One region of the Cupriavidus sp. PET2-C1 genome, then DNA from elsewhere that is predicted to be linked to it. Evidence: riboswitches for the same ligand, from Rfam matches in the RefSeq annotation. Region 1 holds a riboswitch; the other holds the start of a gene.
The links. Region 1 has a riboswitch for ZMP and ZTP ahead of glyA (serine hydroxymethyltransferase). Riboswitches for the same ligand answer to the same signal wherever they lie in the genome.
Positions count from the first base shown of each region.

Region 1 (10,327 bases):
TCGCGGGTATAGTCCGCGCGGGAGCCGTTTTTCTTGACGATGGCGGGGAAGAACAGCTCGATCCGCTCATAGGTGGTGAAGCGGCGGTCGCAGGATTCACAGCGGCGGCGGCGGCGCACCGTATCGCCTTCTTCCGACATGCGCGTGTCCAGGACCTGGGTGTTGGAATGGGCGCAAAAAGGGCATTTCATGCCTGACCACCTCGAAGTTTGAGCCGGGGCGCGTGCCGCGCAGGCAGCGTTTTGTCATTCTGTGTCGCGCCGGGCTGGGTTGGCAAGGCCCGCCGCAGGCGCGGCGCGCGCCGCGGCGGGGCTGCCGGCCACCCGCGCGTGGCGGGTGGCGCCGGGCTTTAGCCGTAGACCGGGAAACGCTTGGTCAGGGCTGCCACTTGCTCGCGCACGCGCGCGATGTTGGCCAGGTCGTGCGGGTTTTCCAGCACGTCGGCGACGAGGTTGGCCACCAGGCGGGCTTCTTCTTCCTTGAAGCCGCGGGTGGTCATGGCCGGCGAGCCCAGGCGGATGCCCGAGGTGACGAACGGCTTTTCCGGGTCGTTGGGGATGGCGTTCTTGTTGACGGTGATGTGTGCCTCGCCCAGGACCTTTTCGGCTTCCTTGCCGGTGATCTGCATGGCGCGCAGGTCGACCAGCATGACGTGGCTTTCGGTGCGGCCGGAGACGATGCGCAGGCCGCGCTCGATCAGCGTTTCGGCCAGCACACGGGCGTTCTTGACCACTTGCTGCTGGTAGGTCTTGAACTCGGGCGACAGGGCTTCCTTGAACGCCACTGCCTTGCCGGCGATCACGTGCATCAGGGGGCCGCCCTGGATGCCGGGGAAGATGGCCGAGTTGATGGCCTTCTCATGCTCGGCCTTCATCAGGATCACGCCACCGCGCGGGCCGCGCAGGCTCTTGTGGGTGGTGGTGGTGACAAAGTCGGCGTGCGGCACCGGGTTGGGGTACACGCCGGCGGCGATCAGGCCGGCGTAGTGGGCCATGTCGACCATGAACAGGGCGCCGATGGACTTGGCTACCTTGGAGATGCGTTCGAAGTCGATGCGCAGGGCGAAGGCCGAGGCGCCGGCGATGATCAGCTTGGGCTTCTTTTCCTGCGCCAGCTTTTCCAGCGCGTCGTAGTCGATGTCTTCGTTGGCGTCCAGGCCGTAGCTGACCACGTTGAACCATTTGCCGCTCATGTTGAGCGCCATGCCGTGGGTCAGGTGGCCACCTTCGGCCAAGCTCATGCCCATGATGGTGTCACCCGGCTTCAGGGCGGCGAAGAACACGCCCTGGTTGGCCTGCGAGCCGGAATTGGGCTGCACGTTGGCGGCTTCGGCGCCGAACAGTTGCTTGACGCGGTCGATGGCCAGTTGCTCCACGACGTCGACGTACTCGCAGCCACCGTAGTAGCGCTTGCCGGGATAGCCTTCGGCGTACTTGTTGGTCAGTTGCGAGCCTTGCGCGGCCATCACGGCCGGCGAGGTGTAGTTTTCCGAGGCGATCAGCTCGATGTGCTCTTCCTGGCGCTGGTCTTCCTTCTGGATGGCGGCAAAAAGCTCGGGGTCGATCTGGTCGATCGTATAGCGGCTGCGTTCGAACATGGCGAAAACTCGTCTGAAAAAAGGGGAATTCCGAATGGCTTCGGGGTAGGGCGCGCGGGGAAGGCACAGGCGACCGGCGCCGGTCGCGTTAGCTATCCGGCGCAGGGCGCACCCTGCTTCCCATTCGCTGCCCAGGCGAGCGGCAGGCGCTTGAAACATCGCGCCAGAGAACTTTGCGCTTCCTCGTGGTAGTACCCACTGACTTCGCCAGTCGCGCAAGATGGAATGGTTGGCGGCAGTTTAACGCGAGGCGCTGGCTCGCTGCAAGACGGTGCTGCGGGGCCTGAGACCGAAAGTCAATGCCTTGTCTGTCAAGCTATGTAATTGTTGTAATGTCAGACAAGGGTTTACACCGGGTCGGGCCGGCTCCCGTTACAATCGCGGCCATGAGCAACAATGTGTGGGCCTTGCGGGTGTACTGGGAAGACACCGACGCGGGCGGCGTAGTGTTCTACGCCAATTACCTCAAGTTTTTCGAGCGCGCCCGTACCGAGTGGCTGCGCTCGCTTGGCATCGAACAGCAAGCGCTGGCCGATGAGACCGGCGTCGTCTTCATCGTCAGAAGCACGGCGGTGGACTACAATGCCCCCGCCCGTCTGGACGACTTGCTTGAGATCCGGACACAGATTGAACGGGTTGGCCCGGCGTCGGTCCAATTCGCCCAGGAAGCCTGGCGTGGTGAGCAATTGCTGGCTACTGGCGCCATCCGGGTTGGGTGTGTTGATCGTAGCACATTTCGCCCGACTCCCATTCCCGCTCCTGTCCTTGCAACCATCAAGACCGCTCGATGAATCCCGTGACCGTCACGCAAGACCTGTCGATCATTTCGCTGGTGCTGCACGCCAGTGTGCTGGCACAGGCCGTCATGGCCCTGCTGCTGGTGATGTCCCTGTTCTCGTGGACATATATCTTCCGCAAGCATTTCTCCCTGCGCGCCGCGCGGACCCAGACCGAGGGGTTCGAGCGCGACTTCTGGGCCGGCGGCGACCTGCAGGCCCTGTATCAGAGCGCAGCCAACAATCGTCACAACACCGGCGCGCTGGAACGGATCTTTGAATCCGGCATGGGCGAGTACCTGAAGGCGCGCGAGCGCAACAATGACGCCGGCGCGCTGCTCGATGCCGCGCGGCGTGCGATGCGCGCGGCCTACCAGCGCGAGATGGATGTGATGGAATCGCATCTTCCATTCCTGGCGTCGGTCGGTTCGGTCAGTCCGTACATCGGCTTGTTCGGCACCGTATGGGGGATCATGAACGCCTTCCGCGGCTTGTCCAATGTGCAACAGGCAACGCTTGCAGCCGTGGCGCCCGGCATTGCGGAGGCGCTGGTCGCCACCGCCATCGGCCTGTTCGCGGCGATTCCGGCGGTCATTGCCTACAACCGCTACGCCACCGAAGTAGATCGCCTGGCCATCCGCTTCGAGAGCTTCATGGAAGAGTTCCTGAACATCCTGCAACGGCAGACCCGCTAAAGCGCCGAAACCACCAACGTCTTCGGTCAAGGAGAACCAGCAATGGCAGCGATACAGCGCCGTGGCGGCTCGCGCCGCCGGGCCAGTGCCGACATCAACGTCGTGCCTTACATTGACGTGATGCTGGTGCTGCTCGTCATTTTCATGGTGGCGGCACCGATCGTGAATCCCGCCGTGGTTGACCTGCCCAGTGTGGCCAACGCCACTCAGCAGCAAAAGGCGCCCCCCATCGTCGTGACCGTGCATGAGGACGGCACACTGACCGCGCGCGGCAAGGATAACGCCGGCAACAGCTTCGAGCGCAAGCTCGACAAGCAGGGCCTGATCGACTTCGTGCATCAGCGCCAGAACGAGAATCCCGATCAGCCGGTGGTGATCGCCGCCGACCGCTCGGTCAAGTACGAAGCCGTGCTGGACGTCATGTCAGTGCTCAAGGCCGACGGCGTGAAGCGCGTCGGCCTGATGGTCAAGCCCAAGTAAGCACCGCCCCACGCGATGAAAACCGCCGCCTATCCTTATCAGCCGGCCCCGGAGCGGGGAACCCTGCGTTCCTTCCTGCTCGCGGTTTTCATGCACCTGCTGCTGGGCATCGTGCTGTATTTCGGTGTGCACTGGCAGAGCAGCACCCCGGTCGGTGCCGAAGCCGAGCTCTGGGATGAGATCCCGGCCACTACCGCACCGCCGCCACCGCCGCCTCCCGCACCCCTGCCCATCGTACAAGCCCGTCCGGCGCCGCCTGCGCCAGCGGTGAGGTCTCGTGCCGAAGAAGACGCCGAGATCGCCCTCCAGCAGCAAAAGCGCCGCCAGGCCGAGGCCGCCGCCCGCGAAGAGGCGCGCCAGCAGGCCGACCTGCGCGCGCGCCAGGAAGCCGAGCGGCAGGAAGCGGCCCGCAAGGAGGCGGCCCGCAAGGATGCCCAGCACAAGGACGACCTGCGCCGCGAAGAGCAGCGCCGCGAAGAACAGAAGAAGGACGAGCTGAAGAAGGAAGCCCAGCGCAAGGAAGACGCGCGCAGGCAGGCCGTGCTGCAGGAGCAGCGCAAGGAGCAGGCTGAGCGCGAGCGCAAGGAAGCCGACGCCAAGGCCCGCGCCGAGGCCAAGAGCCGTGCCGAGGCCGATGCCAAGGCGCGCGCCGAGGCTGACGCCAAGGCAAAGGCAGCCGCTGACGCCAAGGCCAAGGCTAACGCCGAAGCCAAGGCCGCCGCCAACGCGAAAGCCAAGGCTGATGCGGATGCCAAGGCCAAGCGCGACGCCGCCGCCAATGCCCAGCGCCACAGTGAACTGGCGCGGCTGCAGGCCATGGCCGGCGGCGGGGCGGCAGTTGGCGGCGCCGGCGGTGTCGGCAGCAGCGCTGGCAGCGGTGCGGGGTCGGGCGGCAAGGCCTCGCCTGGCTACCCGGATCGCGTGCGTCGCCGCGTCAAGCCGAATATCGTATTTACTGAAGACGTGCCTGGCAATCCGGCCGCGGTGGTGTCGGTTCAACTGGCGCCGGACGGCTCCTTGATGTCCGCGCGGCTGTCCAAGTCCAGCGGCAATTCGGGCTGGGACAACGCCGTGCTGCGCGCCGTGGAGCGCTCGGATCCGCTCCCCCGCGACGAAAACGGCAAGGCGCCAGCCAGCTTCACGATCACCTTCAAGCCTAAGGATTAAGAGGGACGGCGATGTCGACGGCACGGGAACACTCGAATTGCAACATATTGCAACCTACGTCGATGCACTGCAGTCCCAACGCTACGATGACAGGTTGCCTGACGCAGCCGGCAAATGTGCCCAGGGCACGCGATACGGGCATGCGACAAGCCTTCAGCATGCTTGCCCGTTCCACGGCTCCCGTTTGCCGGCCGCGCTCGATGAATATTGATCTCGATTGAGGAGCAGCATGCGAAAGCTTTGGGCCCCCCTTTGGCTGGCCGCGCAGCGGCACGGCACCCGCGCGCACGCCCTGTTTGCCGGGCTGGCCGTGGTGCTGGCTTGTTCGGCCGGCAGCGCACAGGCGCAATTGAACGTTGAAATCACCGGTGTTGGCGCCAGCCAGCTCCCCATCGCCACGGCAAATTTCCAGGGCGAAGCTCAGGCCCCGCAAAATCTCACCGCCATCATCCGCAGCGACCTGCAGCGCAGCGGCCGCTTCCGCAATGTCGACCCGGGCGGCGCCACGGTGGCGGAGTCCGCCAATGCCGACCTTGGCAGCTGGAAGGCGCGCGGCGCCGATGCCTTCGTGGCCGGCAGCGTCACACCCACCGGCAACGGCCAGTACGACGTGCGCTTTCGCCTCTACGACACCGTCAAGGGCACCAGCCTGGGTGGCCTGGCCTTCACTGTCAGCGGCAACCAGCTGCGCGTGACCGGCCACAAGATCGCCGACTACATCTACGAGAAGCTGCTGGGCGAGCGCGGCGTGTTTGCCACGCGGCTGTCCTATGTCTCGCGGGTCGGCGGGCGTTTCCAGCTGCTGATCTCGGACTCCGACGGCCAGAACTCTCAGGTGGCGCTGACCAGCAACGAGCCGATCATCTCGCCTTCGTGGTCGCCGGATGGCAGCAAGGTCGCTTACGTGTCCTTTGAAGCCAAGAAGCCCGTGGTCTACGTGCACGACCTGGCGACCGGCAAGCGCACGCTGGTGTCGAACCAAAAGGGCAACAACAGCGCGCCTTCGTGGTCGCCTGACGGCCAACGCCTGGCGGTGGCGCTGTCGCGCGACGGCAATACCCAGATCTACCAGGTTGGCGCCGATGGCTCCGGGCTCAAGCGCCTCACCCGCAGCAGCGCCATCGATACCGAGCCGCAATATGCGCCCGACGGCCGCAGCATCTACTTCACCAGCGATCGCGGCGGTGCGCCGCAGATCTACCGCATGCCGGCCGGCGGCGAAGAAGGCGGCGCAGCCCAGCGCGTGACCTTCAAGGGCAGCTACAACGTGAGCCCGCGCATTTCCCCGGATGGCAAGCAGCTGGCCTACATCACCCGCAGCGGCGGCTTCAAGCTGCAGCTGATGGATATCGGCAACGGCGATGTGACCTCGCTGACCGACACCGCCAACGACGAGGCCCCGAGCTTCGCCGCCAACGGCAAGTACATTCTTTATGCCACCCGGGTGGGAGGTCGCTCGGTGCTGGCGGCAGTGTCCACTGACGGGCGTACCCGGCAGGTTTTGTCGCTCCAGTCCGGCGAGGTTCGCGAGCCGTCCTGGGGACCATTCATGCAATAAACGAGGAGTTCCTAGCCATGACCAATATGATGACCAAAACGCTTGCCGTCGCCGCTCTGCTGGCCCTCGGCGCTTGCAGCTCCGGCGTCAAGCTGGACGACACCGCTAACGCCGGTGCCGGCAACAAGGGCACGCCTTCGACCGACGCCCGCGCCGTGGCGCCGGTGGACGTGTCGCGTGATCCGCTGAACGATCCGAACAGCCCGCTGGCCAAGCGTAGCGTGTACTTCGACTTCGACAGCTACAGCGTCAAGTCCGACTACCAGGGCATGCTGTCGGAGCACGCCAAGTACCTGGCCACCAACAAGGGCCGCCGCATCCTGATTCAGGGCAACACCGACGATCGCGGCACCAGCGAATACAACCTGGCACTGGGCCAGAAGCGCGCCGAAGCCGTGCGCCGCTCGCTGTCCTCGCTGGGCGTGCCGGAAACCCAGATGGAAGCCGTCAGCCTGGGCAAGGAAAAGCCCAAGGCAACCGGCCACGACGAAGCCGCCTGGGCGGAAAACCGCCGCGCGGACATCACGTACTAATCCGCGGACAGCCATCTCATGAAAGCACGCGTCTCCAAGTTGGTATTGCTTACCGCGATGTCCTGCGCCAGCCTGCTGCCGGTGGCACAGGCGCGGGCTGGCGTGTTCGACGATGACGAGGCGCGCAAAGCCATCGTCAACATGCGGGACCAGTTCAACGGTTTCCAGGCGACGGCATCGCAGCGCATCGACCAGAACAGCCGCGCCCAGCTCGACATGCAGAACCAGCTCGAAGGCCTGCGCCAGGAAGTGGCGCGGCTGCGCGGCCAGAACGAGATGCTGCAGAACGAGGTGACGACGCTGCAAAAGCAGCAGAAGGACTACTACGCGGACCTGGACGCGCGCCTGAAGAAATTCGAGCCGCAGCAGGTCACCGTGGATGGCCGCGAAGGGCTGTCGCAACCTGGCGAGAAGACCGAGTACGATGCCGCGCTCAAGCAGTTCCAGACCGGGGACTTCAAGGGTGCCGGCAACGTGTTCGCGAGCTTCATCAAGAAGTACCCGCAGAGCCCGTACGTGCCGCTGGCGCAATTCTGGCTAGGCAACTCGCTGTACGCGCAGCGGGACTACCGCGGCTCGACCTCGGTGCTGCAGAACATGGTGCAGGCCTATCCGGATCACCCCAAGGTGCCGGATGCGCTGATCGCCATCGCCAACAACCAGATCGAATCGGGCCAGAAGCCCGCGGCCCGCAAGACCCTGGAGCAGGTGGTAGCCAAATACCCCGGCACCGAGGGCGCGCAGGCGGCGAGCAACCGCCTCAAGACGCTGAAGTAAGCGCCCGGGAGGTTGGGGCGCCGGTGCGCGGCCCAGGTGGCAGACAGAAGACAAAGGGCCCGCTTTTCGCGGGCCCTTTGTCTTGGTCGCGCTAAAATACGCGATTCGCCCCGAATTTTGCGTGGCGCCTCCGGGCGCCGCGCCCTGCCATCATGAAAAAACGCGCTATCGTCCTGCTTTCCGGCGGCCTGGACTCCGCCACCGTCCTTGCCATGGCCAATGCGCAGGGCTTCGAGACCTATGCGTTGTCGATGCGCTACGGTCAGCGCCACTCCTCGGAACTGGAGGCCGCAAAGCGCGTGGCCGCCGCCCTGGGCGCGGTGCGCCACGAGATCATCGACCTGGACCTGCGCCGCTTCGGCGGCTCCGCGCTGACCGACGATAGCCTTGAGGTGCCTACGGACGGTGCCGTCGGCGGCATTCCGGTGACCTACGTGCCGGCCCGCAATACCATCATGCTGTCGCTGGCCCTGGGCTGGGCCGAGGCCGTCGGCGGCCGCGACCTGTTCTTCGGTGCCAACGCGGTCGACTACTCCGGCTATCCGGATTGCCGGCCCGAGTACGTGTCGGCCTACGAGGCGCTTGCCAACCTGGCCACCAAGGCCGGCGTCGAAGGCGAGCGCATCCGCGTGCACGCGCCCATCATCGACATGACCAAGGGCGAGATCATCCGCGCCGGCGTCAGGCTCGGGGTGGACTACGGCATGACGGTGTCGTGCTATCAGGCCGACGACGACGGCCGGGCCTGTGGCGTGTGCGACTCTTGCCGCATCCGCCGCGCGGGCTTCGAGGCCGCTGGCGTGCCCGATCCCACCCGCTACCAGGGCGCGGCCTGACAGTTGCCGTTGCCACCAGCGCGCTTGCGCGCACCCACGCGTTCCGCTTCCCCCGCCGGACACCCATGCCCGAAATCGATATTGCCGCGCTCAGCCGTACCATACTGGCTAGCACCTTCATCCTGACCTTCCTGTTTGGGGCCGTGCTTCAGCGCACGCACTTCTGCACCATGGGCGCGGTCTCCGACATCGTCAATATGGGCGACTGGACCCGCATGCGCATGTGGGGGCTGGCCATCGGCGTGGCCATGATCGGCACCGCCGCGCTGGCCGCGGGCGGCTACATCGATCCCACCAAGACCATCTATGCCGCCAGCAAGCTCAGCTGGCTCTCCGCCCTGGTGGGCGGGCTGATGTTCGGCTTCGGCATGGTGCTGGCCTCGGGCTGCGGCAGCAAGACGCTGGTGCGTATCGGCGCGGGGAACCTGAAGTCGCTGGTGGTCTTCGTCTTCCTGGGGCTGTCGGCCTATATGACGCTGCGCGGCTTGTTTGGCGTGATTCGCGTGAACACCGTCGATGCCGTGGCGCTCACGCTGCCCACCACGCAGGATCTGCCCTCCGTGCTGGCGCACGCCAGCGGCATGGCGCGCGCCACCCTGCAAGTCGGCATCGCGCTGGTGGTGGGCGGGGCGCTGGTGATCTGGGCGCTGGCGGGACGCGGTTTCCGTACCTTCGATAACCTGCTTGGTGGCCTGGCCGTGGGCCTGATCATCGTGGCCATGTGGTACGTGTCCGGGCATCTCGGCTACGTCGCTGAGGATCCCAATACGCTCGAGGAGCTGTTCGTTGCCAGCAACAGCGGCCGCATGGAGAGCCTGAGTTTTGTCGCTCCCTACGCCTACACGCTCGACTGGCTGATGATGTTCAGCGACAAGAGCAAGGTGCTGACCATCGGCATCGTCAGCGTGTTCGGCGTGGTGGCCGGCGCCGCTGCGTACGCACTGGTGACCCGCACCTTTCGCTGGGAAGGCTTTGGCAACGCCGAGGACGTCGGCAACCATCTGGTAGGTGGCATCCTGATGGGCGTGGGTGGCGTGACCGCGCTGGGCTGCACCATCGGCCAGGGGCTGTCAGGCGTATCCACGCTGGCGATTGGCTCGTTTATCGCGCTGGCCGGCATCCTGCTTGGCTCGGTGCTGGGCTTCCGCTACCAGATATGGCGCCTTGAGCGCATGATCTAGCACGAGTAGTTCGTGAGTAGTTCGTGAGTAGTTCGTGAGTAGTTCGTGTTAAAAGGTTGACTTTAGGGCCAAGATATTCCTATAATCGCGGCTTCAGTTTTTCCGGGTCGTTAGCTCAGTCGGTAGAGCAGCGGACTTTTAATCCGTTGGTCGCGTGTTCGAGTCACGCACGACCCACCAGCATTGCGAAAAGGCGTAGCGGGCAACCGCTACGCCTTTTTTGTTTCATGCTCCGCGCTCGAAGATCAGGCGCGGAGCCGTCGCAAATCAGCCTTCCTTGGCCAGGTGCCTGGCGAGAAACGCTTCCATGGCTTCGTAGAAGTCGAAGGTGTTTTCCTCGTTGTGGAAGCCGTGGCCCTCGTTTTCCTTTAGCAGGTATTCCACATCCACGCCGCGCGAGCGCAGCGCCTGGACGATCTGGTCGCTCTCCGCTTGCTTGACGCGCGGATCGTTGGCGCCTTGCGCCACCAGCAGCGGCGTGCGGATCTTGTCCGCGAAGAACACCGGCGAGGCATCGTGCAGGGCTTGGCGCTCGGCTTCCACGTTGGGGTTGCCGACCATCTCATACAGCATGTCCAGCATCGGTTTCCAGTACGCGGGAATGGTCTCCAGCAGCGTGAACAGGTTCGATACGCCGACATAGTCGATGGCCGCGGCGTAGCGCTCCGGCGTGAAGGCAACGCCCGCCAGCGTTGCATAGCCGCCATAGCTGGCGCCGTAGATCGCG
Region 1 covers NZ_CM137259.1:3,178,656-3,188,982, reverse strand. Annotated here, with positions in the region: gene nrdR (transcriptional regulator NrdR) at 1-191, opposite strand, end outside; gene glyA (serine hydroxymethyltransferase) at 350-1,597, opposite strand; ZMP/ZTP riboswitch at 1,720-1,822, opposite strand; gene ybgC (tol-pal system-associated acyl-CoA thioesterase) at 1,984-2,388, shown strand; gene tolQ (protein TolQ) at 2,385-3,068, shown strand; gene tolR (protein TolR) at 3,111-3,548, shown strand; gene tolA (cell envelope integrity protein TolA) at 3,564-4,715, shown strand; gene tolB (Tol-Pal system beta propeller repeat protein TolB) at 4,945-6,273, shown strand; gene pal (peptidoglycan-associated lipoprotein Pal) at 6,291-6,806, shown strand; gene ybgF (tol-pal system protein YbgF) at 6,825-7,583, shown strand; gene queC (7-cyano-7-deazaguanine synthase QueC) at 7,736-8,419, shown strand; gene ACX12D_RS14375 (YeeE/YedE family protein) at 8,485-9,600, shown strand; tRNA gene ACX12D_RS14370 (tRNA-Lys) at 9,705-9,780, shown strand; gene ACX12D_RS14365 (S9 family peptidase) at 9,868-10,327, opposite strand, start outside.

Region 2 (10,327 bases), 1.3 Mb from region 1:
CGCGCTGGCCACGGCGCTCAATGCGCTCGACAACACCCTGCAAAGCCGCGTAGGCATTTGCGCGAAGAACAGCGCCGAGCATATCGTCGCGCTCTTGGCGGTGCTGGCCTGCGGCAAGGTCTGGGTGCCGCTGAACCCCAAGAGCACCCGGCCGGAGATACGCCGCATCATCGACGCCACCGAGCCCTCCATCCTGGTGCTCGATGTGGCCTGCGCCGGACTGCTGGAGGGCGCGGCCGGCGCGCGCATCTATAGCGGCTCGCCGCCGCCCGGGGAGAGGTCGGTGGCCGCGCTGATCGCGCAGCATGCCGGCGCATCGCGCCCGGCCTTTGCGCTGCCGGACGATGCCACGCAGGCGATCAAGTTCACCGGCGGCACCACCGGCTTGCCCAAGGGCGTGATGCAGCCGTACCGCGCCTGGATGACCAACGTCTCCAACCAGATCCACGCCTGGGGCTTTGACGAGCAAGAGCGCTACATCGTGGCCGCGCCGATCACGCATGGCACGTCGACCTACCTGTTGCCCATCCTGGCGCAGGGCGGCTGCCACGTGGTGCTGGCCGAGGCCGGCGCCGAGGCGGTGCGCACCGCGTTTCGCGAGCGCGGCGGCACCGTGTGCTTCATGCCGCCCACGCTGGTCTACATGCTGATGGCGCTGCCCGGCGCCACGCGCGCGGACTTCCCCTGCCTGCGCCGCCTGATCTATGGCGGCGCGCCGATGCCGCCCGAGAAGATCCGCGAGGTGCGCGCGTTCTTCGGCCCCGTGCTGGGCACCACCTACGGGCAGACCGAGGCGCCGCAGAGCCTGACCGTGATGCGCCCTGCGGATTTCGAGGAAGAGCGCAACTGGGCCGCCGTAGGCCTGCCCACCTGGTTCAGCGACGTGGCCATCATGGCCCCGGACGGCCGCCTGCTGCCCCCGGGCGAGGTCGGCGAGGTGGTCGCGCGCGGCGACCTGGTGATGAGCGGCTACTGGCGCCTGCCGGAGAAATCCGCCGAGACGCTGGTGGACGGCTGGCTGCACACGGGCGACCGCGGCCTGATCGACGAACGCGGCTACCTGTACCTCAAGGACCGGCTCAAGGACATGGTCATCACCGGCGGCTTCAACGTCTATCCGGTGGATGTGGAGAACGCGCTGGGCCAGCACCCGGCGGTGCACGAATGCACGGTGTTCGGCGTGCCCGACGAAAAATGGGGCGAGGCGGTGCAGGCTGCCGTGCAGCTGCGCCCCGGCCAGCATGCCACCGAAGGCGAACTGATTGCCTTTGTGCGCGAGCGCCTGGGCCCCGTGCAAACGCCCAAGCGCGTCCACTTTCATGCGAGCCTGCCGCGCTCCGCCGTGGGCAAGGTGCTCAAGACCGCCGTGCGCGAACGCGCCATCGGCCCTGAAGCTCCTGAAGCCCAGTCGCCCCTGCTGGCCCCGACCCCTGCCAACGCATCCACTGAGAACCGATCATGACTTCCTCTGCTTCTTCCAAGCCCGTCACCCGCCTTTGCACCCACACCCTCACCAGCCTGCATTACCGCGACGCGGACCTGGTCGAGGACCTGATGGGCAAGAAGACCTTTACCGAGGTCATGCTCATGCAGATCCTGGGCCGCGAGCCGCGCCCGGTGGACCTGCGCATCACCGACGTGGTGCTGATCGTGCTGATGGAGCACGGCCTCACGCCCAGCGCCATCGCCACGCGGCTGATCTACATGAGCGCGCCCGAGAACCTGCAGGGCGCCGTATCCGCCGGCCTGTTGGCCGTAGGCAGCTCCTTCGTGGGCACCATGGAGAACTGCGCGCAACTGCTCGACCGCATCGGCGCGGCCGCCGATCCCGATGCCGAGGCCATGGAGATCGCGCGCCACTACAAGTCCATCAAGAGCCATGTACCCGGCTTTGGCCACCACCTGCACAAGCCGGTGGACCCGCGCGCCTACAAGCTGCTGGAAATGGGCCGCGCCGAGCCCGACCTGGCCGGCGACAAGATCCGCGCGCTGGAGCGCCTGTCCAGCGCGGTGGATGCCGTGGCCGGGCGGCCCATCACCATCAACGCCACCGGCGCCGTGGCCGCCTTGCTGGGTGAGCTGGGCGTGCCCACGGCCGTGATGCGCGGCTTTGCCGTGATCTCGCGCGCGGCCGGGCTGGTGGCGCATATCGTGGAGGAGCAGCAAAGCCCCTCGGGCCGTTTTATCTGGGACACCGTCGAGCACGCGATTCCTTACGTGGGCGAAGGCGGGCACCGGCCAGGGGAGGGCGCGTGAAATGACGAACGTATCGACCGTATCGAACCTATCGAACCCAGGCGACGGCGCGGCGGCGGCGCGCCCGCCAGCGTTGCCGCTCGATCTCACGGGCCGCACGGTCTTTGTCGCCGGCGCGGGCTCCGCGGGGCCGGGCTGGAGCATCGGCCGCGCGGCCAGCGTGACCTACGCGCGCCTGGGCGCGCAGGTCTGCGTGGTGGACCGCGACGCGGCCTCGGCCGAAGAAACCACGGCGCTGATCCGGGCCGAGGGCGGCATCGCCGAGACCTTCACGGGCGATGTGTCCGTGGAGGCTGAAGTGGCGCGGCTCTTCGCCGCGGCGCGCGAGCGCTTCGGCATGGTGGACGTGCTGCATCACAACGTGGGCATTGGCAAGACTGGTGGCCCGATGGAGACCACCGCGGACGACCTGGACCGCATCCACGCCGTCAACGTGCGCAGCCTGCTGCTGGCCAGCCAGCAGGTGCTGCCCGACATGGTGGCGCGCGGGCGCGGCGCCATCATCGCCATCTCGTCGGTCGCCGGCATGCGCTACGTGGGCTATCCGCACCTGGCCTACAGCGTGACCAAGGCAGCCGTGACGCAGTTCACGCGCATGCTGGCGCAACAATATGCGCCGCATGGCGTGCGCGCCAACATCGTGGTGCCGGGGCTGATCGACACGCCGCGCATCGCCACCACGGTGGCGAAGATGTTCTCCGGCACCAGCTTGGACGAGGCGCGCCGTGCGCGCGCCGCGCAGGTGCCGATGGGCCGCATGGGCAGCGCATGGGACGTGGCCCACGCCTGCGCCTTCCTCGCCTCGGATGCGGCGGCCTATGTCACCGGCACGGAGCTGGTGGTGGATGGCGGCCTCACCGGGAAATTCGTGTGACACGCAATCCGTCGCCCCATGTGCAGTAGTCGCTTAAAAGAAAGGATGGCTGGCTAGGCATATCCGCAGCGCGGATATTCGCGCAACGCCATTGCCCGAGGGGCTAAAGGGCCACTTAGCCCTGCCGATATGTAGTCGTCGGCATAAAGAATGCCGGCATCCCTTGCCGGCACGAGCCGATGTCTTTCTCCCGAAGCCGACGCTCGATCGGTTGCCACGACAAGCGAAGATCAGGCATCCGTGCAGGCGGCATTGCCACGCAGCCGCCTGCCGGTCTCTCGCTTGCCCTTCCGGGATGGCTCTGGCCGATCACCTCTTGCATTCCTCCTTTCTTTTTCCAGGACGACGGACAACCATGCGTTTCAGTGACATGAAAATATCGACCCGCCTAACTGCCGGATTCGGCATTCTGGTTTTGTTGATCGCCTTCATGGGCGGCACATCGATCATCAAGATTCATACCGTGGAAGATGCATTGCACACGGTACTCAGTGATCACTACAGAAAAATAGCGGATCTCAATGCCATTGAGGGAAACCTGAACCAGGTCGCGCGCTCGCTGCGCAATATGGTGATCATGACGGCGGCGATGGATATCGAGAAGGAACGTGAACTGACAGCTGCCACGCAAAAGACCATTGCCGCCCAATGGGCCCGGCTAGAGACCAAGGTCATATCCGACAAGGGTCGGGCCGAGCTGGCCAAGGTGAAAGAGGCGCGCGGTGTGTACGGTGCCCTGCAGGACAAGTTCCTCGGGCTGGTGGCGGCAGGCAATGCCGACGAGGCCAGGAACATGCTGCTGGGCGAGTTGCGCCCGGCCCAGCTGGCCTACTTCGCCGCCGTGGAAGGCCTGATCCAGCATCAGGACAAGCGCATGGAAGCGTCCACCAGCGAGGCCATCGACGCTGTTGAGCGCATGAAGGCCACCATCTGGGCTTCGGGTGCCATTGCGCTGCTGGTCGCCGTTTGCATGGCCACATGGATCATCCGCGCCATCACCCGGCCAATCAATCAGGCTGTGCGGGTGTCGGCGGCCGTGGCCGCGGGTGACCTGAGCCTGCAGTTCGATGCCAGCGGCAACAATGAAACCGCCAAGCTGATGCGCGCGCTGAAGGATATGCAGGCTAGCCTGGTGCGCGTGATCGCCAACGTGCGCGAGAACGCCGAGGGTGTCGCCAGCGCGAGCCAGCAGATCGCCGATGGCAACCGCGACCTGTCCGGCCGTACCGAGGAGCAGGCCAGCGCGCTCGAGCAGACCGCGGCCTCGATGGAGGAGCTCAGCTCCACGGTCAGGCAGAACGCCGACAACGCGCTGCAGGCCAATCAGTTCGCCATCGGCGCCACCACGGTGGCGCGCAGGGGCGGCGACGTGGTCGGGCAGGTGGTGGGCACCATGAAGGACATCAACGACAGCTCGCGCAGGATCGCCGACATCATCGGCGTGATCGACAGCATCGCGTTCCAGACCAACATCCTGGCGCTGAACGCCGCCGTGGAGGCCGCGCGCGCCGGCGAACAGGGGCGTGGCTTTGCCGTGGTGGCGGGTGAGGTGCGCAACCTTGCGCAGCGCAGCGCCGAGGCGGCCAAGGAGATCAAGACGCTGATCAACGCCAGCGTGGAGCGCGTGGAGCAGGGCACGGCCATGGTGGACCATGCCGGCGCCACCATGACGGAGATCGTCGCGGCGATCAAGCGCGTGACCGACATCATGGGCGAGATCAGCGCAGCCAGCACGGAGCAGAGCGCGGGCGTGGCGCAGATCGAAACCGCCATGAGCCAGATGGATCAGGCCACCCAGCAGAACGCCGCGCTGGTGGAGGAAAGCTCGGCGGCGGCGGAAAGCCTGCATGCGCGGGCACGGCAGCTGGTGCAGGCGGTGGCCGTGTTCAAGCTGCATCAGGAGCGTGGAGGGCGGGGCGCGCCATCCGGCCTCACCGGGGCCTGAACGGGGCTTGAGCGGGGCTTGACTGGCCAAGGACCAGTAAAATAGCCGGCCAGGGTGGGTTTTCAAAGGCGGCAGGTGGCTCAACGACAACAGGGTTTTCTTCTGACTCGGCACTGGCGGGATACGGCCGCCGGGACGGAAGTCGAGTTCTGGCTGGCAACCGACAGCGGCCCTCGGCATATCCGCCTGGCGCATCAGCCCTCGGTGGCGTTCGTCCCGGCCGAGCAGCGCGAGACCGCCGAGGCGGTCTTGCGCGGCGAGCGCAACGTGGTGTTGCGCAAACTCCCGCTCGCGGATTTCCATCGCCGCCCGGTGCTGGGCCTGTACTGCCAGCACTACCGCCAGCTCACCAAGCTGGAAAAACTGCTGAAGGAAGCCGGCGTCAGCGTCTACGAGGCCGACATCCGCCCCCCGGAGCGCTACCTGATGGAGCGCTTCATCACCGCGCCCGTCTGGTTTGCCGGCGAGGCCAACGAAGCTAACGAGGCTAACGACGCTAGCGGCAAGGGGCCCCTGCTCAACAGCCAGATGAAACCCGGGCCGGCCTATCGGCCCCGGCTGAAGCTGGTCTCGCTGGACATCGAGACCACCGCCCACGGCGATCTGTACTCGATCGCGCTGGAAGGCTGCGGCCAGCGCCAGGTGTATATGCTCGGCCCACCCAACGGCGACGACAGCGCGGTCGACTTTGACCTGGAGTATTGCGCCAGCCACCCGCTGATGCTGCAAAAGCTGAACCAATGGCTAGCCCGGCACGATCCCGATGCCATCATCGGCTGGAACGTGGTGCAGTTCGACCTGCGCGTGCTGCAGAAGCACGCGGATCGCTATCAGGTCCCGCTGCTGTTTGGCCGGGGCGGCAATGTGCTGGAGTGGCGCGAGCATGGCTTCAAGGAGAACCATTTCTTTGCCTCCGCCGCTGGCCGCCTGATTATCGATGGCATCGAGGCGCTGCGGTCCGCCACCTGGAACTTCCCGTCCTTCAGCCTGGAGAGCGTGGCGCAGACGCTGCTAGGCGAGGGCAAGTCCATCGACAACCCGTATCAGCGGATGGCGGAGATCGACCGCCGCTTCGCCGAAGACAAGCCCGCGCTGGCCCGCTACAACCTCAAGGACTGCGAACTGGTGACCCGGATCTTTGCCAAGACCGAGTTGCTGACCTTCCTGCTGGAGCGCGCCGCTGTCACGGGGTTGCCGGCGGACCGCAGCGGCGGCAGCGTGGCCGCCTTCACGCACCTGTACATGCCGCTGATGCATCGCCAGGGCTATGTCGCCCCGAACCTGGGCGAGGTGCCGGAGGGCGCCAGCCCCGGCGGCTTTGTCATGGATTCGCAGCCCGGGCTGTACGATTCGGTGCTGGTGCTGGACTACAAAAGCCTGTACCCGTCCATCATCCGCACTTTCCTCATCGATCCGCTCGGGCTGGTGGAAGGGCTGCAGGATCCGTCCGACGAAAGCTCGGTGCCGGGATTTCGCGGCGCGCGCTTCTCGCGTACCCGGCATTGCCTGCCGGCCATCGTCCAGCAGATATGGCAAGGCCGCGAAGCCGCCAAGCGCGAAGGCAACAAGCCCTTGTCGCAGGCCCTGAAGATCATCATGAATGCGTTCTACGGGGTGCTAGGCTCCAGCGTCTGCCGTTTCTTCGACCCACGCCTGGCGTCGTCGATCACCATGCGCGGCCACGAGATCATGCACCGCACGCGCGAGCTGATCGAGGCGCAGGGCTACCAGGTGATCTATGGCGATACCGATTCGACCTTTGTCTGGCTGAAGCAGCCGCACGCGGAAGCGGACGCCGACAGGATCGGCCACGCCCTCGTCCAGCAGGTGAACCAGTGGTGGCGGCAGCATCTGCAACAACAGTACGGACTGGAGAGCGCGCTGGAGCTGCAGTACGAGACCCACTACCGCCGCTTCCTGATGCCCACCGTGCGCGGCGCCGAGCAAGGCAGCAAGAAGCGCTATGCGGGGCTGGTCGTCAAGGCGGACGGCAGTGAAGAGATGGTCTACAAGGGCCTGGAAACGGTACGCACGGACTGGACGCCGCTGGCCCAGCAGTTCCAGCAAGCGCTTTATCAACGCGTGTTCAAGCAGCAGCCGTACCGGGAATACGTGCAGGACTATGTCCGCCGCACCATGAGCGGCGAGTTCGACGCGCAACTGGTCTACCGCAAGCGCTTGCGCCGCACGCTCGAAGACTATCAGCGTAACGTGCCGCCGCATGTGCGCGCGGCACGCATCGCGGACGAGTTCAACCGCAAGGAGGGCCGTCCGCTGCAATACCAGAACGGCGGCTGGATCAGCTACGTGATGACGGTAGCCGGCCCGGAGCCGCTGGAAACCCGGCGCTCGCCCATCGACTACGACCATTACCTGACGCGGCAGCTGCAGCCGGTGGCCGACGCCATCCTGCCGTTCCTGGACGATGCGTTCGAGGCGTTGGTGACGGGGCAAAAGGCGTTGTTTTGACGGGGCCTCAGGCGTCGGGGTTTATCCAGCACGGAATGAAAGTCCTCGAGCGTCAAGCACACGCGAGGATATGACCGGCGACGCCTCGTGGGCCACGGACGTTGGACGTTGGCTGCCGGCTGTCGCGCCGGCGTATTGGCAAGGCGCCGCTATTTCTTGGATTCGTATGCCATGCGCACCGCCAGACCTGTCAGAACGCTGCCCATCAGCCAGCGCTGCACCAATAGCCACTGCGGGCGTCCCAACAGGAAGGTAGATATCGATCCGGCCGTCACGATGATCAGTGCATTCACAGCGAGGCTGATCGAAATCTGAACGCTGCCGAGCGCCAGCGATTGGGTAAGAACACTGCCGTGTCCTTCCACAATGAATTGGGGAAGCAGAGACAGATACATGACGGCGATCTTGGGATTCGCCAGGTTAGTGATAAACCCCATGCTGAAGAGCTTCCTTGGGGTATCGACCGGTAGGTCGCGCACTGCAAACGCGGACCGTCCACCCGGTTTGACCGCTTGCCAGGCAAGGTAGAGAAGGTACAAAGCGCCGCCAAAGCGAAGCGTGTCGTATGCGTAAGGTACCGCAAATACGAAAGCCGTAATTCCGAATGCCGCACAGAGCATGTAGAACACAAAGCCCAGAGCAACGCCTCCCAACGAAATGAGGCCTGCTCGCCTACCCTGGCAAATTGAGCGGGAAATTAGATAAATCATGTTCGGCCCTGGCGTTAAAACCATTCCCAACGCCACAAGAGCGAACATGAACAGATTTGCGAAATCAGGCATAACCCATCTCCAAGGATAGTAGGTAATGCCCAGGCGCGCGGCGGCTAGCAACCTCACGCTCCCCGATAGTGCTCTATCTGTATGCGCCAGTCACATGAGTGCAGAAATCATAGCACAGGAGAGAATGCTCCAGGATCGGCGGAGCCGTGGTTGCCCGCTGACAGGCAACCAGTAAACCCGGGACGATCGCTGGCGTGTGTCGGACTGAGATCGGCCACCGAAGAAAGAGAAAATCACCTTCTGCTGTGGCTGGATGATTTCCAATCCATGGACGTCTCTGTGCTCCACTCCGCGGCAGTGAGTCTGGAGATGAAGAAATCGGCCAACGCACTCACCTTGGCGGGCCGCGCGCGGGCAGTGGGTGTGACGAAATACAAACCACCTTCAGGCAAGCGCCAATCGGTCAAAACGGGCTCGAGCTGTTTGTCCCGGAAATACTGTGTCGCGACAAACTCAGGAAACTCGGTGATGGCAAGTCCAGCGAGGACCGTGGGCAGTAATGCCTCCACGCTCGTTCCTCGCAATGCACCGATCGGTGTGACGGTGCATTCTTCGCCACTTTCATGGGTAAATCGCCAGACGTCGCGCTTGCTCCTGTTGGTGTAGGTAAGACACTGGTGGGCGCCAAGATCATGCGGGTGCTGAGGGCGGCCATGGCAAGACAGATAGGCTGGAGATGCCACGACAAATCGACGCACGGGTGCAATGAGGCGGGCGACGAGTGACGAGTCCTCCATGATGGCGATGCGCAGGGCGGCGTCAAAGCCATCGCCAATCAGGTCAGTCTGTGCATCCGTGAGATGAAGTTCGACGGAAATATCTGGATAGGTCCGAAAGAATTCAGGTAACAACGGCGCCACCCAGCGAGCACCAAAGGAGAGCGGCGCCGCGAGCTTTACGAGACCGCGCGGTCGGCTTGACGTCTCACGTGCGAAATCCTCCGCTTCCTCCGCCTCGGCGTAGATTCTTGCCGCTCGCTCGGCAAGCGTGTGGCCATAGTCCGTGAGTGCAAGTCGTCGGGAGGTGCGGTTGAACAGTCGGCCTCCCAGCCGCTCTTCAAGACGGGTAACGGCCCGAGAGACAGTGGCGACCGAGACCCCCATGGCTGTTGCCGCAGCAGCGAACGAGCCTTCTTCGGCAACCTTCGCGAACATCGCGAGCCCTTCGAAATCCGGTAGTTTTGACATCGACAATCCTGCAACGATGGCTTTCATTCATTTCTATTTCGAAAATTAGCATGACGTCGTAGATTTGTCTTGTCGCACCACACCAGCCAGGAGATAGACATCAAGAGATCTCCACACCACGCGACCGCAAACGTCCAAAGTTATCGATCAAGGAGTGTGTTATGAATGACCGTACCCATGAACTGCTTTATCGCAACCTCCAGGAGGTCTTCGGTGAAGGCGACGCAACGCGTCGTCGCGCGGCAATCGAGGCGCTCTATACCGAGGACTGCGTGCTCTACGTGCCTACGGGTGTATTCGTTGGGCACGGCGCTCTCGACAAATTCGCAGGGGATCTTCGCGCGACGCACCCGCACTTCGCTTACACACCGCACGGCGAGGCTCAGGCTCTCCACAACGCCGGTCGTCTGGCTTGGGGTTCTGGCCCGCACGGCGAAGCCCCCGACTATACGGGCTGGGATGTGATCATCGTTCGTGATGAAAAAATCGCAGCGCTTTATGTCTTCCTCGATTCCAATCCCGCATAACCATGCGCTGGCCCTCGCGGGCTTTGCTCCGTCAGCCCGCGGATAGGTTTTGGCCCAGCCGTGCCGCTTCTATCGCGGCGATGTCGATCTTTTTCATGGTCATCATCGCGTCAAACGCGCGCCTGGCCGCCGCGCGATCGGGGTCGGATATTGCAGCGGTGAGGGCGCGCGGGGTGATCTGCCATGACAAGCCCCACCGGTCCTTGCACCAGCCGCATGCGCTTTCCTGGCCGCCATTGCCGACGATCGCGTTCCATAAGCGGTCGGTTTCGGCCTGGTCATCCGTC
Region 2 covers NZ_CM137259.1:1,834,638-1,844,964, forward strand. Annotated here, with positions in the region: gene ACX12D_RS08410 (class I adenylate-forming enzyme family protein) at 1-1,462, shown strand, start outside; gene ACX12D_RS08415 (citryl-CoA lyase) at 1,459-2,256, shown strand; gene ACX12D_RS08420 (SDR family NAD(P)-dependent oxidoreductase) at 2,258-3,130, shown strand; gene ACX12D_RS08425 (methyl-accepting chemotaxis protein) at 3,501-5,075, shown strand; gene ACX12D_RS08430 (DNA polymerase II) at 5,151-7,544, shown strand; gene ACX12D_RS08435 (LysE family translocator) at 7,694-8,326, opposite strand; ZMP/ZTP riboswitch at 8,347-8,430, opposite strand; gene ACX12D_RS08440 (LysR family transcriptional regulator) at 8,560-9,513, opposite strand; gene ACX12D_RS08445 (nuclear transport factor 2 family protein) at 9,675-10,040, shown strand; gene ACX12D_RS08450 (VOC family protein) at 10,072-10,327, opposite strand, start outside.
Region 2: linked by a shared signal. The riboswitch ahead of ACX12D_RS08435 (LysE family translocator) and the one ahead of glyA (serine hydroxymethyltransferase) in region 1 are both predicted to bind ZMP and ZTP.